Regions from separate parts of the Geobacillus sp. PLS 41 genome, predicted to be linked through region 3. Evidence: riboswitches for the same ligand, from Rfam matches in the RefSeq annotation. Region 3 holds a riboswitch; each other region holds the start of a gene.
What was found. Region 3 has a riboswitch for cobalamin ahead of metE (5-methyltetrahydropteroyltriglutamate--homocysteine S-methyltransferase). Riboswitches for the same ligand answer to the same signal wherever they lie in the genome.
Positions count from the first base shown of each region.

Region 1: it holds a riboswitch for cobalamin, as region 3 does, so the genes downstream of both, ACVX3G_RS11310 ((2Fe-2S) ferredoxin domain-containing protein) here and metE (5-methyltetrahydropteroyltriglutamate--homocysteine S-methyltransferase) in region 3, are expected to answer to the same signal.
Region 2: it holds a riboswitch for cobalamin, as region 3 does, so the genes downstream of both, ACVX3G_RS15715 (ribonucleoside-diphosphate reductase subunit alpha) here and metE (5-methyltetrahydropteroyltriglutamate--homocysteine S-methyltransferase) in region 3, are expected to answer to the same signal.

Region 1 covers NZ_CM151395.1:2,268,623-2,274,776, reverse strand. The annotation lists gene cobK (precorrin-6A reductase) at 1-659, opposite strand, end outside; gene ACVX3G_RS11325 (sirohydrochlorin chelatase) at 675-1,502, opposite strand; gene cobJ (precorrin-3B C(17)-methyltransferase) at 1,538-3,319, opposite strand; gene ACVX3G_RS11315 (HoxN/HupN/NixA family nickel/cobalt transporter) at 3,321-4,028, opposite strand; gene ACVX3G_RS11310 ((2Fe-2S) ferredoxin domain-containing protein) at 4,031-4,405, opposite strand; cobalamin riboswitch at 4,587-4,779, opposite strand; partial or broken gene ACVX3G_RS11305 (RraA family protein) at 4,840-4,980, opposite strand; gene ACVX3G_RS11300 (retropepsin-like aspartic protease) at 4,998-5,378, opposite strand; gene ACVX3G_RS11295 (hypothetical protein) at 5,368-5,622, opposite strand; gene rraA (ribonuclease E activity regulator RraA) at 5,674-6,154, opposite strand, start outside.
Region 2 covers NZ_CM151395.1:3,137,610-3,143,763, forward strand. The annotation lists gene ACVX3G_RS15710 (ribonucleotide-diphosphate reductase subunit beta) at 1-941, opposite strand, end outside; gene ACVX3G_RS15715 (ribonucleoside-diphosphate reductase subunit alpha) at 1,016-3,298, opposite strand; cobalamin riboswitch at 3,428-3,623, opposite strand; gene asnB (asparagine synthase (glutamine-hydrolyzing)) at 3,825-5,732, opposite strand; gene ACVX3G_RS15725 (C39 family peptidase) at 6,019-6,154, shown strand, end outside.
Region 3 covers NZ_CM151395.1:358,043-364,196, reverse strand. The annotation lists gene metE (5-methyltetrahydropteroyltriglutamate--homocysteine S-methyltransferase) at 1-1,869, opposite strand, end outside; cobalamin riboswitch at 2,009-2,198, opposite strand; partial or broken gene ACVX3G_RS01640 (helix-turn-helix domain-containing protein) at 2,779-2,856, shown strand; gene ACVX3G_RS01635 (helix-turn-helix domain-containing protein) at 2,839-3,294, shown strand; gene ACVX3G_RS01630 (response regulator) at 3,363-4,028, shown strand; gene ACVX3G_RS01625 (sensor histidine kinase) at 4,038-5,144, shown strand; gene ACVX3G_RS01620 (ABC transporter ATP-binding protein) at 5,247-6,154, shown strand, end outside.

The sequences.
Region 1 (6,154 bases), 1.6 Mb from region 3:
TCCTCGGCGGCAGCGATTTTCTCATCGACAAACCCGACTTTGCCGCTTTCTTTCGTGACGACGACCGTGACGCCAAAATGGCGGTATAGCGCCCGATCGAGCTCTTTCGTAAACGGCCCTTGCATCATGACGATCTGCTCTTGGGAAAACCCGAGCCGCTCGCATTTGTCGAGATTGTCTTTCCGCGGCAGCATCCGCGCAATCACCTTGACGTCCGGGCGACCGATGAGCCTCGCGGCGAAAATGTCGAGCGTTTTGCTGCCGGTCGTCAGCATCACGACGCCGCCTTTTTCCGCCGCCAAGTCAGCCGCTTCTTCATAGCTGTCGACAAATGTCACCTTCTCGGATGAAAACGAAGACGCCTGCCGCTCGTAGCGAATGTAGGGCAACCCGGCGTCTGCTGCCGCTTGCATGGCGTTTTTTGACGCCTCTTCAGCAAATGGATGGCTCGCGTCCACAATCGCTTTGGCCCCCTCGGCTTTGGCCAGATCGGCAAGCTGGGACGCATCCAAGCGGCCGACATAGGCGCGAATGCCGGCCGATCGGAGCTGTTCGGCCGCGTGATCGGTGACGACCGTCGCGGTTACGTTATAGCCGGCTTGTTGGATCATCACCGCCAATTCGCGGGCATCGCTTGTTCCAGCTAACAATAAAATCATCGGACGCTTCCTCCTTCAATGATGGTGATGATGATGGTGATGATGGGCGGCGTGCAGCCGATATTGACAGATGTCGCAATTCATCGCCACCGTTTGGCCGAGCACCTCGTTGAGGCGGTCAAGCACGATCTCCTCAAGCTTCGGATGAAATCCAAAATAGCCGGCAAGCGCAAACGAGATATGCGAGTGCTCAGCTTGGTATTGCGCCATTTGCTGCTCAAGCCGCTTAATCAGGATGCCGGTGAATAAAAAATACGGAAGAACAACGATCCGCCTAGCTCCGAGCATGAGACAGCGGCGGACAGCATCATCAAGCGACGGCGTCGTCACGCCCATAAACGCCGGCTCGATGAGCGCATAGCCGGTCTGTTCCCAAAAGAGGCGGGCGATTTTATACAAGTCGCTGTTCGCATCCGGATCGCTCCCGCCGCGGCCAAGCAAAATGACCGCTGTTCCGTCATCCGGCTGCTCCGGCCGCTCGCCGATTTCTTGCAATCGTTCGCGCAAAATAGCAAATGTCTGCTCATGGACGCCGATGGGGCGGCCGTAGCGGAACACCATATGCGGATAGCGCGCTTTGGCCTCATCGATTTCCGCCGGGATATGCAGCTTCGAATGCCCGGCCGGCAATAAAATGAGCGGAATGACCGCCACTTCCATTGCCCCGGCTTCGGCGCAGCGTTCGATTCCTTCGCCGATCGACGGACGGCCAAATTCTAAAAAACTTGTTTCAATATGAAACGAATCGCGCAAACGCGGCCGCAGGCGGTCGACAAACTGCCGCACTTGCTCGTTCCCTTCCGGGTCGCGGCTGCCATGGCCGACAAATAAAATGGCTCTCATGTTCGTTCTCCTCTCTTATATCGCTCCATCCGAGGTTACTCACCGCATGCCGGCGTTTCGATCTTCGCCGCCGTCTTGGCCTCCTCGTACGAAAAGCGGCCGATTTGTTTCACGCGGGCAAAAAACTTATGAAATCGTTCGTTCGGATGAGCATGTTCTTTGTACTGTTCAATGATGTCCGCCACAATGGCCACCATCTCTTCCGGCGGGATGCCTTCCGCAACGAGCTGGCCAGGATGGGCGTTGCGGCCGACCGTTTTCCCGCCTAAAAACAAGTCAAATTTCCCTTTCCGGTACACAAGCCCGATGTCTTCGCGCACCGCGCCGTAGCATGCCATGCCGCAGCCGTTGATGCCAAGCTTCAACTCTTTCGGCAGCGCCATGCCCCCAAATCGCCGCGCCAATTCCTCGGCATATGGAATCGCGTCTTTTTTCTCTCCATCGCAAAAGTCGCATGCCTTCACCGTCAGCACATCACCAACCGGCATCACCATCAGTCCGACAGCAGCGAGCCGATCGACAAGCCCTTTTGGATCCTCTGTCACCCGCTCGATTTTGATATAATGATCCGGCGTGTACGTCATTTTCCCGTCCGGTCCGACCGCTTCGGCGAGCGCGATGAGCTGTTCCGGGGTGAACTGTTTATTGGCCACCCCTGGGCTCACTGCCGCTTCGAACAGCACGGCGGACGCCTTCTTTGTCGTTCTTCTTTCCAATGCTGCAAGCGCGTCCTCCGCTGTTTCTCTCACCCGATGCAACAGAGCGGATGACGGCCGGTTTTCCGTTTGGGCGAATGGCTCCTCCGGCAGCGGAAAAGCGGAAGCTGCCGGTGCCAATCCAGCTTCCTTCGCCGCCGCGTCCACAGCTGGCGGCAAAACCGCAACGGCGGCAAAACCACGGTCTTTCTCGTCGTCGAAAGCGGAGGCAGCTGTAGCAAACGGCTGAAGCGCTCCTCCGTTCCCTTCATCCGGCTCTCTCAGCGGCTTCGTCTGGTCGAGCGCCCATGGCTCTGCCTCTTTGCGCAGCCGTTCATGCGGTTTGAGCGGCTGGACGGCGGCTGCTAGTTGATACTTGCGCTGGTAGCCGCGCGGCGTGATCATCACGCCGTCATGGACGAATGTCGTTGAGTTGCCGATAATCACCGTCGTCAACATGCCGATCTCATGGTCCAGCATATGCGCCAAGTCGGTGAGAACGATATGCTGCCGTTCGCGGTACGCACTTTTCACGAGTCCAACGGGCGTTGTCGGCGCACGATGGCGGAGCAGGATGCGTTGCGCCTCCACAATCTGCCGAGTGCGCCGCCCGCTTTTCGGATTGTACAACGCAATGACAAAATCGGCCGCCGCCGCGGCGTCAATCCGCTTTTCAATCAGCTCCCACGGCGTCAAATGGTCGCTCAAGCTGATCGTACACGCATCGTGCATAATCGGCGCCCCAAGCAATGCAGCGCACGAATGAATGGCGGAAATGCCGGGGATGACTTCGACTTCAATCGGACTCGCTTTCGTCCACCCTTTTTCGATCAACACTTCATACACGAGCCCCGCCATGCCGTACAACCCGGCGTCGCCGCTTGAAATGACGGCGACCGTTTTGCCGCGCTCGGCCCACTTCACCGCCGCTTGGGCGCGGCTCACTTCTTCGGTCATGCCCGTGCTAATGATCTCTTTTCCAGCAATGAGATCGCGCACAAGTTCGATGTACGTTTTGTAGCCAATGATGACGTCGCTTTCTTCAATCGCTTCCCGAGCCCGTTTCGTCATATGGTCGACGCTTCCCGGGCCAAAGCCGACAATGAGCAATTTGCCGCCCACTTTACAGCCCCCCTCTCCATATCTCGATTATCATCGACATCCCTAACCATATGCTGTAAATCCCTGTGACCGCACCAAGGACATAAAACAGTCGTTCCCGCTGCTTTGCTTTCCAAAATCCCCACGATAATCCAGCCGCTGTAGCAATCGTCGCAATGAGCAAGCCGGCGACAAACAGCACAAGCTGAAGGACAGCGGCGCTCACACGCACTTTTCCGACCGCGTGGGTGATAATGGCTAGCTGGGTCGGGCTTTCGACGCCAATGCCATGAATGATGCCGATGATCAAGGCGCCAGCCCAACCAACATGCGAAAAAGAACGGCAACTGTCCATTTCCCGCCTTCCCCGCAGCCATCGAGTAACCGTATGGCCGAACTCATAAAGGAGCTGAAACCGGCTTTTCACCTCACCCCGCCGAAAAAGAGAAAAAAGCATCATCCCGCCAAGAAGCACAAGCGTAACGCCAACTAAGAGCTCAATGGCGGCGGCTGACGACTCGGAAAGCCGGGCGCCGACCATGAGCGCCGCCACCCCCATGACAAACACGATTGCTCCGTGTCCAATAGCGTACATGATTCCGAGCGCCAACTGCTGTCTTCGCCGCGACTCGCTTCCGACCATATCCGCAATGGCCGCGACATGGTCGCTGTCCATCCCATGACGCATGCCGAGAAATATCGCTAACATTACATAACTGGCCCATTCCATCATTACGTCCTCCTCTTTCGAACGCCAATAACCGACTCCGTCCCACCAAGACGGGTCAACCCGTCTTCACGGTATTCATACGTCGCCCACGCGCGAAGCGGCTCGCCGTTTTGCAAATGGCGATGGACGACCTCTTTTGCCTTCTCCGGTGTCATCAACCGGTACCAGACGCCATCCGGGTAGACGATCATCACACACGCATCTTGACAGCGTCCGTTGCAGCGCGTCCTTGTTGTATGGACAGCGTCGTCAAGCCCAAGGCGGGCGATTTCCTCGCGCACCGCGGTTGTCACGTCATCTCCGCCATGGCGGAGGCACGTCCCTCCGTTGCAAATGAGCACATGATGCTTCATTCCCCGCAAATCCCACGTCGCCACCAAATCCCCCCTTTTGCTAGAATGGTAGAATGAAATGCGGCAGACGGACGGTTTTTCGACAAAAGAAAAAGCACCTCTACAGCAGAGGTGCAGAAAAATGTATACGAAAGCCGTAAACGGCCCAAACAGGGCCCCTAAAGCCGTCATTCTCCCGCACGTCTGCCTATAGTCCCGTAGGCATCCGTCCGATCCAAACAAGGCAGGTCTCCTGACTTAGGATCATCGCTTGGCGGCGTCTTCCCGAAGCATCCTTCAGTGACTTGTTGCCGCAAAGCTCCCCATCACAGTGGCGGGCACCGTGCCGGATTTTCACCGAGCTTCCCTTTTTCACCCAAGCCCTAAGCGGGCTAGGCACCTTGTTTGTCTTACCGCCATATATGCGCTGTCATGGAACAAGCATCCGTTTTCATCGTAGTACAACCAATGCGTTGCCGTCAACCGTTTTTTGCCGACAAATCTTTGTTGGCGACGACAACGCCGTCCGCATCAGCGTACACGTACGCCCCTGGCTCCCAGCGGACGCCGCCAAACTCGAGCGCAACGTCGCGGGCGCCTTTTCCTTCTTTTTGGCATTTCGAGCGGGCGTTCCATTTCAACCAGAACGATACATCTCCAACTTGTCCAGGTCTAAGACAAATCCAGCGCCCAGCAATATATCCAATCCTAACAAACCGTTAATCCCCTCATAGTCCATCCCGCTAAAATCAATTTCATACTCTCTTAGCTGGAAAGAATCTAGCTGAATACAGTCTAATTTTTTTGTAAACGCGTACTCTTTCCCACCGATTCCGTAATAAGCCACAATACGATCGCCCGGCTCTACCCGCAAATGAATATCTTCTACTGCATTTTGAGAAATCACTGTTTTCGCCGCACCAGTATCAATCACCATATTATGAATCAACTTAGACCTTCCTTGATAAACGATTTCGATCGATGCAAACAGCAAGCCTTCACGATATTCAATCTGCATAATGAAATTTCCCTCTCAGGCCAATCGCTCCCCGAACTTTTAAAACAATCTCCTTGTGGCTAGTATGATAAACAAGCTGATTCCCTTTCGATTGCAGCAACTCACGAGTTGCATCCTTGTCCGAAACCGTTCCGATAACAGCCACCTCTTCAATGATTTCTTGATCTCCCTCTAAATGGGACTTTAATACTTGTAATTTCACAAATTGATTTGGATACAATGAACGCACTTCCTGCCATTCCATCTCCATCGCCTCAACCTGTTCGTTGTATTGAACGAGACTCAACCGCAGCCGTCAACCATTTTTCGCCAACAAATCTTTGTTGGCGACGACAACGCCGTCCGCATCAGCGTACACGTACGCCCCTGGCTCCCAGCGGACGCCGCCAAACTCGAGCGCAACGTCGCGTGAGCCTTTTCCCTCTTTTTTGCTTTTCACCGGGCATGTGCCGATCGCCATCACGCCAATCGGCATGGCGCCAATTTCCGCTGAATCGCGGATGCAGCCGTGGATGATGACGCCAGCAAGCCCCCTCTCGCAAGCGATTTGCGCCAGCCGGTCGCCTAATAGCGCGACGCGGCGCGAGCCTTTTCCATCGACCACGAGCACCGTCCCCGGCGGCACCGTCTCCAGCGCTTCTCGGACAAGGACGTTGTCTTCAAACACATCGACCGTCGCAATCGGCCCGGAAAACGCCCGCTTTCCGCCGTACGATTGGAACGGCAACTCGCATACTTGCAACTCGTCTAAAAATTGATCGCATAAATCGGCTGTT
Region 2 (6,154 bases), 730 kb from region 3:
TTAATCCAGCGGAGCGGGTTCGTCCGATAGCCGTCAAACGGGCGGTCAAAACCGAGCTGATGAGCGCGGACGTTGGCGTAAAACTTAATGTACGCTTCCAAATCAGCCAAGTCGATGCCATCGATGTCATTCCCGATGATTTCCCCGGCCCATTCGATTTCCAGCTCAGCCGCTTTCGTAAACGTTTCACGGACAAAATCGGAAAGCTCCGGCGTCCGATACTCCGGGTATTCGTTCAACACTTCTTTGAAAATTTTCGCAAACAAATCAACATGAATGTGCTCGTCGCGGTTGATGTAATTGATCATCGTGCTCGTCGCCACCATTTTTTGCTGGCGCGCGAGGTTGTAGAAGAACGCAAACCCTGAGTAGAAAAACAGTCCTTCTAAAATGACGTCAAAAACGATCGAGCGCAACAAGTTTTCCACATTCGGCTCTTCGGCAAACGCCTTGTAGCCGTTCGTCACAAAATCGTTCCGCTTGCGCAGCGTCGGTTCGTTCCGCCAAAAATCGAATACTTCATCTTGCTTCGCTTTCGGCACAAGGCTCGAGAGCACGTACGAATACGAATGGTTGTGAATGACTTCCTGCTGGGCAAGCATGATCATCAAGGCATTGATGCTTGGATCGGTAATGTAATCCGCCACACGTCCGGCGTAATCGGTTTGGATGCTGTCAAGCAGCGCTAAAAGACCGATGATTTTCAAAAACGCATCCTGCTCGCGGTCGGTCAGCTGCGGAAACTGCTTCACATCTTGGGCCATATTGATTTCAAACGGTGTCCAAAAGTTGGCGAGCATTCGCTTATATTTCGCATACGCCCATGGGTAGGCGATATCGTCCCAGTTCAACACATTCGAGCAGCGGCCGTTGATGATGCCCGTCGAACGGTTCGGCGCCTCTGGATCCATAATCGGCCGTTTGACTAAGCTGATTGTCATGATCCATTCCTCCCTTTCAGCTAAGCTTCGGCGTGAATCTTTCCCCGGAATCGGCAACGTCCGGGGGAAGACCGTCAGCTCGCGCAAGAATCGCACTCGTCGATCGTCCCCGATGTCGAACGCACGTAATACGTCGTTTTCAGCCCCGACTTCCACGCCGTCAAATGCAAATCGAGCAGCTCTTTTGCCTTAATCGTGTTCACGACGTAGAAGTTAAAGGAGATGGCTTGGTCGATATGGCGCTGGCGGGCGGCGTTTTGCTTGATGCTCCAGCGCTGGTCGATATGGTACGCCGATTTGTAATACCATGTCGTCTGTTCGTTTAAATCCGGCACCGTAACGGGAATCTTATAATCTTTCTTTTCCTCGGCGTACACTTTTAAGAAAATCGGGTCAATGCTCGCTGTACTGCCGGCGATGATCGACGTCGAGGCGTTCGGCGCCACCGCCATCACATAGCCGTTTCGCATCCCATAGCGGGCCACGTCTTGCTTCAGCCGATCCCAATCCAATTCACCGTGGCTTTCGTAGCCGCGCCGCTCAAAATAAGCGCCTGTCTGCCAATCCGATCCTGGAAACGCCGGGTAGCTCCCTTTCTCTTTGGCGAGCTCCATGCTCGCTTGAATCGCCAAATACGCGATCGTTTCATACAGCTCGTCGGCATAGCGGACCGCTTCGTCCGACTCCCAGCGAATGCCTTTTAACGCCAACAAATGATGCCAGCCAAAGGTTCCAAGCCCGACAGCGCGGTATTTTTGATTCGTCAGGCCGGCTTGCAGCACAGGGATATTGTTTAAATCAATGACATTATCGAGCATCCGCATTTGAATCGGGATCAGCCGCGCCAAAACGCCGTCGGTCACCGCCCGCGCCAAGTTGATCGACGATAAGTTGCAGACGACAAAATCGCCTGGGATTTTCTCAATGATGATCGTCCCGTCTTTCACATATTGCCGCTTCGTCACTGTCGGGCTTTGGTTTTGCGCGATTTCCGTGCAAAGGTTGCTGCAGTAGATCATCCCGAGATGGCGATTCGGATTTTGCCGGTTCACTTCATCGCGGTAAAACATAAACGGCGTCCCCGACTCGAGCTGGCTGCGCATAATGCTTTTCATCACGTCGATCGCCGGCACTTTTTCTTTCGACAGCCTTGGTTCGTTGACGCATTGCCAATATTTTTCCCGAAAGCTGCCGCTCCCTTTTTCCTCATCATAAAAATCTTCCAAGCTAAACCCCATCACCTTCCGCACTTCATGCGGATCAAACAAGTACCAGTCGCCGCGCTGTTCGACTTGCTCCATGAACAAATCAGGGATGCAAACGCCGGTGAACAAATCATGCGTCCGCAGCCGTTCGTCGCCGTTGTTGAGCCGCGCATCGAGAAACGCAAAAATGTCTTTATGCCACACATCCAAATAGACGGAAATGGCTCCCTTTCGCTGTCCCAGTTGATCGACGCTCACCGCTGTATTGTTCAGCTGCTTCATCCACGGGATGACGCCGGAAGAGACCCCTTTGAACCCTTTAATGTCGCTGCCGCGCGAACGGATTTTGCCTAAATAGACGCCGATGCCGCCGCCCGATTTCGACAAATTGGCGATGTCGGTGTTGCTGTCATAAATTCCTTGCAAGCTGTCATCGACCGTATCGACAAAGCAGCTTGAGAGCTGGCCGTACGACTTCCCAGCGTTGGCAAGCGTCGGCGTCGCCACGGTCATGTATAAGTTGCTTAACGCCCAATACGCTTCCTTCACGAGCGCAAGCCGCTGCTTTTGCGGTTCATTCGCCATGAGCGTCATGGCAATGACCAAAAACCGCTCCTGCGGCAATTCATACAACCGCCGCTCATAATCGCGCGCCAAATACCGGTCCGCGAGCGTGCGCAGCCCAATGTACGTAAACAGCTTGTCCTTCTCCGGATCAAGAAACGCACCGATGGCGTCGACTTCTTCTTTCGTATAACGTTCAAGCAAGAACGGACTGTACACCCCTTGTTCCGTCAGCGCAACAAGCAGCGAGTAGAAATCGCCATACCGCTCGCGTTCATCGTACCCGCGCTGCCGCGCCGCTTCACGGTACAATTGCCGCAAATACAGCCGGGCGCACACAAACGTCCAGTCCGGCTCTTCTTCATCAATGTAAGAAAGTCCTTCCAAAATAGCCGTTTGGTGCAGCTGTTCTACCGTGACGGACTCCTTTCGGCTAAGAAGCTGCCAAACACGCTCGACGTATTCATCAAGCGACAGACGGCCGAATCCAGCCGCGGCTTGCTCAATCAGCGCCGCAAACTCTTCACGTGAAAACGAAACCGACTTCCCTTGATCATCGAGGATGACCGTTTTCGTCAATGTGGTCATTCGTTTCTTCCCTCCTCCATAAAAAAATCCGCTCGGGCAGGCGAGCGGATGAAACGACAGACGGAAAAAGGCAGACGAACCCCTTGTTCTTTTCCCCTATCGTTTCATCTTCTCACACCCCGAAGAACATGAAACGTTCCAAGCAAGGCAGGTCTCCTGACTCGTGCATCGTCCTACTTTGGGTCCTTCCCAGCGGCGCGCTGAATGGCTCTTGCCGCCAGTGGCCATCCCATTTCGTCCGCACATACAGTTGCGGGGGCAGTTCCGGATTCACACCGGATTCCCTATTAAGTCCTGATGGACACCGTTGCTTAGCAGAACAATATGTAGTTGTAAAAAAAGACCTCAAAACCAATATATAGTAGTTTAGCATCCTGATGGAACAAGCATATACCAAAACCGGGAAAATTGCAAGAGCGGGAGAAAGCAAATTTTCTCTTTCGCTTCGCCAAAGGCAAGGAAACTGTCCGCACCATCGAAAAAGGCGTTCTAGGTGTCGCCCTTAGAACGCCCTGTCGTTTCCCTGCTACGCCTCCAAAACAGACGCTGGCCGCTCCTCGCTTTGTGCGGATGAAGCAAAATCGTACTTCTTTTCCACATACACTTGATGCCAAACCATAAACGCCAAGACCGTCCACAGCTTGCGGCTGTGGTCCGCCTTGTGGCGGGCATGTTCATCCAGCAGCCGATAGAGCACGTCCTTATGGAACAGATGATCAGTTTCGCTTTCGTGGATGAGCTGTCTCGCCCAGTCATACATTTCGTTTTTCAGCCAGTGGCGAATCGGCACGGGAAACCCTAATTTTTTCCGGTTTAACACATGATCCGGTACGATGCCCTCGGCCGCTTTGCGCAAAATATATTTCGTCGTGCCGTTGGCTGTTTTCATGTCAGGGGCGATTTGCATAGCAACCTCAAATACCTTTTTGTCTAAAAAGGGAACGCGCAGCTCAAGCGAATGGGCCATCGTCATTTTGTCCGCTTTGACTAAAATATCGCCCCTTAGCCATGTATGAAGATCAATATACTGCATCCGGTTGACGGGTGGGTAATGAAGCGTTTCGCGGTAAAAAGGAGCCGTCACCGCCGTATATTCGCGCCCCTCTTGGTACGTTTTGAGCAACGCCGCTTTTTCCTTTTCGCTATAGATTTTCGCATTGCCGACATACCGTTCTTCAAGCGGCGTCGTGCCGCGCTCCAAAAAGCTTTTTCCTTTCATTCCGTCCGGAAGCATCTTCGCGATCACCCGCAACACCGCTTTTACGATGTTTGGCATGCGCGCAAACAGCCGCAACGACTCTGGTTCGCGGTAAATGTTGTAGCCGCCAAACAGCTCGTCCGCCCCCTCGCCGGAAAGCACAACCGTGACATGCTTTCTCGCCTCACGAGCGACAAAATACAGCGGCACAGCCGCAGGATCGGCAAGCGGATCGTCCATATGCCACATAATTTTCGGCAGCTCTTCCATATACTCCTGCGGTGAGATGACATAGCTAATGTTGTCTACCCCAAGCTTCTCTGCGGTTTCTTTTGCGACATCGATTTCACTGAACCCTTCCCGCTCAAACCCGACGGAAAATGTCTTCAGGTGCGGATGGAATTGTTTCGCGATGGCGACGATGAACGATGAATCAATGCCTCCCGACAAAAACGCACCGACCGGCACATCGCTGCGCATATGGACGTTGACCGAATCAAACAGCGCATCGCGGATTTTCTTTACAAGCTCCTCTTCCGATTGGCGAATGGGCTCGAAGGATGCCTTCCAATAACGATGAATGGTGAGCGGTTTTCCGACTTTTTTCTTGAGATAATGCCCCGGCTCCAGCTTGTAAATGCCGGCCGACATCGTCAGCGGCTCAGGGACATATTGGAATGTTAAATAATGCTGCAGGGAATCACCGTTTGGCGATTCCTGTCTGAGGGCCAGCAAGATGCTTTTCTTTTCCGAAGCGAAAAACGTGCGATCTCCTTGCTCCGCATAAAAAAACGGCTTAATGCCGAACGGATCCCGCGCCGCAAACACCGTTTTCTCTTGCTTGTCCCAAATGACAAACGCAAACATCCCGCGCAGCTTTTCGACCGCTTTTTCTTTTTCCGCGCTGTAAAGGGCAACAATCACCTCGGTATCCGAATGCGTCGCAAACGAATATCCTTTCGCCGCCAGCTCTTCCCGCAATTCAAGATAGTTGTAAATTTCCCCGTTAAAAATGATCCAATATCGATCGTTTTCATAAGACAGCGGCTGATGTCCCGCCTCCAGATCGATGATGCTCAAACGCCGAAAACCAAAACTCACGTAGTCATCAAAAAAATACCCCTCATCGTCGGGGCCGCGATGGGTAATCAGGCGGTTCATCTCCACCAACGTTGTTTTCCATGTTTGCTCAATCGCTCTTGGGCGATCATGAATACAGCCAATAAAACCGCACATGGCGATGATTGTCCCCCCACTTTGCTAAGAAGAATCCAAAAACAACACCAAAAACCTTTTTGTTTAAAACTAAAATGATTTATACAAAGACACTTTCATTCTATCGTACACAACATCAAGTTTCAAAAACAATCTGTTTCCATTTTTTCAGGAAAACTGCTTGCAAGATTTTCAGTTTCTCATAATATTAACGATAAAATATGGAGAAAGTGTGAATTTCACCATTTTTGCACATCGATCTGTTACTATAAAAACACACACGTGTTATAAAGGAGTTGAGAATGGCTTGTTAGCGTTTATCCTTTTTTTGACTTTTCTCATCGTTTCCCTTTGTTTTGTTCTCTTGAGAAGACCTCTAAACGGGAGGATGGATCAACTGTCGCTCGGATTGTATATTTCCTGTTTCTTGCTATTGGCCGCCT
Region 3 (6,154 bases):
GGTAGCAAGACGAAACGCCATAACGGCATCTTCCCAATAGGATGCGTGTTTTTCCTTTTTCAATGGCAATCCTTCCCGCAATGCTGGTTCATCGACTTGAATGATGCGTATGCCTTTCGCTTCCAAGCGCAACACTTCTTCACGAATGGCCAAGGCGAGCTGTGTCAGCACATGTTTTCGTGGAATGTCGTCGCGAACGAACGACCAGTTTAACATGGTTACAGGGCCTGTCAGCATGCCTTTGACAGGTTTATGGGTCAGCGACTGGGCATATACCGTTTCTTCTACGGTCATCGGTTGTTGGTAGGACACATGGCTAAAAATAATGGGCGGGCGAACACAACGTGATCCATACGATTGTACCCAGCCGTTTGTCGTGCATGCCATGCCTTGCAGCTTTTCACCGAAAAATTCTACCATATCTGTGCGCTCAAATTCCCCATGGACAAGCACGTCGAGCTGCAGTTGCTCTTGAATGTCGATCCATTTTGCGATTTCTTTCTTTATAAAGGACTTATATTGATGATCGTTCCATTCCCCTTTTTTCCACTTCATCCGAGCTTGACGCACGTCGCTCGTCTGCGGGAAGCTGCCGATTGTCGTTGTCGGCAACAGCGGGAGTTGCAAATGTGATTGTTGTATCTTTCGTCGTTTGCTGTAAGGTGTTCGGCTTACCGGAACGGCTGTGATCTCGTTTATTTGTTCTTGTTGTTTGCGGAACTTGGCTAAATTACTGTTTGTTTGTTCGTCGTATTGGATTAGCTTGTCGATTGTTGTGTTTCCTTTCATATATTCTGTCAGCATACGTATTTCATCTAATTTTTCATCGGCAAATGATAAAGCCCCAGCGAGCTCCGGCGGCAGTGAATGTTCGTGTTTTGTCGTGACAGGGACGTGCAGTAAGCTGCAAGACGGTTGAATGATCAGTTGTTCAGCAACGTTTGCTAGATGGTGAAGGAGCGTCGCTTTTTGGGCAAGCGAACTTTTCCATACATTGCGGCCATCTACAATCCCAGCAACTAATATTTTATCTTTCGGAAATCCATAGGTGTTTATGTTTTTCATGTTTTCGCCATTATCATGTACAAAGTCAAGCCCAATGCCTGCGACAGGTAAAGCAACGATTTCACGATAATGCGACACGCTATCAAAATATGTTTGTAAAATAAGGTTTATATTTGGTACACCGCGATGAAAAACTTCATATACATCACGAAATGCATCGACGATGTCATCGTCTATATCTTGGACGAGAATCGGTTCATCGATTTGGACGAATGACACGCCCGCTTCGCTTAGTTGTTTGAATAATTCTACATAAACAGGAACTAATCGTGCGAGATGTTTGCGCCACTCGTGTCGATCGTATTGCTTAGAAAGCAAAAGAAACGTAATCGGTCCAAGCAACACAGGTTTTGTTTCTAAATCGAATGTTTCTTTTACAAGGTTGTATTCTTTCAATAGGCGATTCTCCACTAATCTTGGCTTTGTTTGTCCAATTTCAGGCACGATGTAATGGTAATTTGTATTAAACCATTTCGTCATTTCAAGCGCATGTTGCCCATTTGTCCCGCGTGCCATCGCAAAATATTGCTCAAGTGTATCGTCTATTTGTTGAAATTGCTCTGGAATATATCCAAACATGAATGCTGTATCTAATACGTGATCGTATAAAGAAAAATCTCCAATTGGAATGAGATCGATTCCTTTCTCCATCTGTTTACGAATCGAATCAAGTCGAATCGCTTCCATCATTTTGGTGCATTGTTCTTTGGTGATCTGCCCATTCCAAAACGATTCTAACGTCTTTTTCCATTCTCTTTTCTCCCCAATGCGTGGATACCCTACATTTGAACTGCGGATGAACATGTGGAAGCACCTCCAGTTATTTGATCCCAATCAAGCAAAAAACCCTCTTCCAACGGAAGGAGGGTATAACTAGCTTGTATTGAGATACGTGAAGTGCCTCAATATCATATGTCCTCACTCCTCCCTATGACGCGTAGGTCGAAAGTGCATACAACAGGCAGGTCTCCTGACTTAGCTTCATCGCTGTTTATCTCCTTCCCATTTCAAATGAAACAGTGGATTGTGATAAACAGCTCTGCATCACAGTGGCGCGACCGTGTTGGATTTTCACCAAACTTCCCTTTTAAGGTTCACCACATGTGTGAACCACCTGTTGCGTGAACTGATTATTTGGTTGTATAAAATTTAGAATAAAAGAATTTTTTGTTTTTTTCAACCGAAATGTTTTTGTGAAGGGGTTTTAAGAGGCATAACGGCATAGTAAGCAGGGATATTTTTTGAGTTAATATTAGTATTTTATGTAAAAATATGTTTTTTGTGAAAATGCAGGACTGACGTGTGATTTTCATCCCCGGGTGGAGGGCAAAGTGCGCTGCCCATGGAATTTTTCTGCGAAAACAAAACACCGTTTCTTGTACATTCTTTCAGAAAGCCTTTTCCCTCTTTTCTGAAGAGTGTGCTAAATTTTTTGTGAATTGTTTCGGAGGCTCTTCACCAAAAGTTGTACATGATTTTTTCTGAACATACCCCATTTACGCTTGTAAGGGAAAATCAACAAATCAGTGATTTTTTCAAATCTTTGTGCAGGAAGCTGTATTGCTTGTCAAGTACATGTTGTGGTGAGGAGCCGTTTCGGGCGGAAATTTCCATTTGTTTCAAAGATGGGGAGGAAATTTGATCAAGTTTCACGACTTTGTCATTGACATTCAAATGTATATGGATGGTGGGAAAGACGAGGAGGAGATCCAGATGGATAAGTCGATGAGACACGACATCGCACTGTTTCGGTACAGGATGATCGCTCCGTTGGTGAATGGGCACCTCGACCTGCCTTCCGTTTTGCCTATTCGATCGAGCTTGGCTCTGTTCCCATGTCTTGATCCGACAGCTACTCTTGGCAACACCGGACGCATCCCAGCGTCGACTCGGTTCGGCCTGCTCTTGCTTTGGTTCATTTCCTCTGTGGCAACGGAAAAAATCGCCCTTATTCATTACAGAAATCTTGTGCTCCTCTCCCCCTTAAAGGAGTGGGAGGAAGCGCAATATGGTATAATTTTCTTGACGATTGGAATGCGCCAAGCCTGTTCCGTCCGTCTCTATCCGACAAAAGAACAGGAACCGTATATCCGGAGCATCATAGGATGTTGCCGATTTGTGTACAATCATTTTCTCACTCGCTGGACAGAAGGCCGCCTTGAAGGCATATGTTTGTGTGCACGAATGGTCCACGTTGAAAGAATAGTTCCTCCGGTTTTGGAAAGATGAAAGTAAACCATGAAAATCATGCACGCGAGGTAGTGGACAGGCGTCATGATGAAAAGGGGTGGGTAAAGATGGAACATCACTCTTCGTCCCATGTTCCGCGCATAAAAGTGCTCATCGCCGATGACAATCCCTTTGTCCGCGAAGGGCTGCGGATCATCTTAAGCACGTATGACGAGTTTGATGTCGCCGCGACTGTAGGCGATGGGAAAGAGGCAGTGGAATATTGTCGACATCATGAAGTTGATGTCGCGTTATTGGATGTGCGCATGCCGAACATGAATGGAGTGGAAGCGACAAAGCTTCTATGCGAGCAGACGAAGACAAAGCCGCTCATCTTGACGACGTTTGATGATGATGAATACATTCTAGACGCCATTCAATACGGTGCAAAAGGATATTTTTTAAAAAATACGGACCCGGAACGAATCCGCGAAGCGATCAAAGCGGTTTATCACGGCCAAGTGGTGATGCAGGAGATTGTGATGGACAAAATTAAGTCCAACTTAAAAGAAGAAACAGAAGCAGCCCCGAAAATCGATAAAAGCCTGTTTACGGAACGAGAGTTGGACATTATGGCGCTCATTGCGAAGGGGCTTTCGAATAAAGAGATTGCCAAACAGCTATTTCTCTCCGAGGGAACGGTGGCCAATTACATCACATCGATTTTGGACAAAACCGGACTGCAACATCGAACGCAAATTGCCGTTTATTATCTGACGGGAAAAGTCGGCTGAGGGGATGTTATGGAATCGCTGCTGATCATTTACAAGCTGATTGTATGGGGCTATGCGGCATTCGATTACATTTCATCGAAACAGAGAACGGGAGCGGGCTTTGTTCTAGTCTCTCTGATCTATTTTTGTCTTCAGCTGTTTGCCCTGATCGTTCGCCATATGAGTTGGAAAAGGGGAGCGGCGTTTGGTTCCGTTGCTCTTCTCGTTCTAGCCGCCGCCTTTGTGGAGCCGTTATGGGCGTTGTTGCTGCCTCTCAATGGGTATGAGCTGGCCTCCGTGTATATCCACCGAGTTTGGGGGATCGGGGCGGTGTTGTTGACGCCGATGATTTGGCTTGATCCATCGGCGGGGAAATTATACGGCTTTGTGGCATTGTTCAGTTTTGTCAGCGTGACGGCAGTCAAGCGGCACATCGAGCGGATGGAACAACAAGAAGATCGTTTGGATCAAATGCGCAACGATTTGCATCGGCTGACAAGAAGGATCAGCGAATATCATCAATACATCAAGCAGTCGGAATATACGTTGCAGTTGGAAGAACGGAACCGTCTGTCGCAGCGCATCCATGACCAAATCGGCCACTCGCTCGCTGGAGCGCTCATTCAGATGGAGGCGGCCAAACGGTTGATGGATGGGGACCGCGACAAGGCGAAACAACTGTTGGAAAACGCCATCCATATTTCCAAAGAAGGCATGGAACAAATCCGGATGACATTAAAACAGATCAAGCCACCGCTCGAGCAAATCGGGCTGAATCGGGTGAAATTATTCATTGAGGAATTTTCCGCCCAACATCATCTCCCGGTTCCGCTCGTATGCAAAGGGGATTTGGATGTGATTACACCAATCCAATGGAAAGTGATTTATGAGAACATTGCCGAAGCGTTGACGAATGCGAGCAAATACGCTGAGGCCACGGCCATTGCCGTTGAAATTCACGTGTTGAATCGAGTCATCAAGGTGGAAGTGAAAGATAACGGGAAAGGTGCGGCCAAGATCAAGAAAGGACTCGGGATCATCGGCATGGAGGAACGGGCGGCCTCTGTTCATGGCACGGTCATTGTCGATGGAACGAACGGTTTCTCTGTCACGACGTTGCTTCCGATTCATGAGTAAATCGTGAATTTTCTCATGTCAACGAGATGAATTCCTGCACTTACAGGAGTTCATCTTTTTTTCTATAATCAATAACACCAAGCATGGAAAGAAGGTGGAACGATGAACATTTTAGAGATCAAACAAGTGACCAAAAAATTTGGTGACTTCATCGCTGTCGATCATATGTCTCTTACGGTTGCCGAAGGAGAAATTTTTGGCTTCCTCGGAGCCAATGGCGCGGGAAAAAGCACAACCATCAATATGATTGCTGGGTTGCTGCGCCCGAATGCAGGAGAAATCAAGATTCTCGGCAAGGACATCGCCAAGCATCGCCAGTTTGCCAAACGACAGATCGGCATCGTGCCTCAAGAAATCGCCATCTATGAACATTTGACGGCGTATGAGAATGTTGAATTTTTTGCCGGGTTGTATGGACTGCGCGGCGCGGAGTTGCGCCAGCGGGTTGAAGAGGCGCTCGAGTTTGTCGGTTTAAGCGATAAGCGCAAAATTTATCCGAAACATTTCTCAGGGGGAATGAAACGGAGGCTCAATATCGCCTGCGCTCTTGCCCATCGGCCGAAGCTCATCATTATGGACGAACCAACAGTCGGCATCGATCCGCAGTCGCGAAATTATATTTTGGCTTCGGTGAAAAAGCTCAATGAGATGGGATGCACGATCATTTATACAAGCCACTATATGGAGGAAGTGGAGGAGATTTGCACACGGATCGCCATCATTGATCATGGAAAGATCATCGCAGAGGGGACAAAGGAGCAGCTGGAAGCGATTATCACCGATACAAAAGATATTTGGCTGGAAATCAGGGGGATGGATCGGCTCAACAAGCAGCATCTTCAAGACATTCCCGGGGTCAAGGCGGTGCAATGTGAAGAAAATATGATCAAAATCAGTTCGGATATCAGTGTCAATAATTTAAACGAAATTGTGCAATGCCTGATCAATGACGGTGTCGAAATCCGTTCGCTTGAAGACAAATCACCGAACTTGGAAACGGTCTTTCTGGC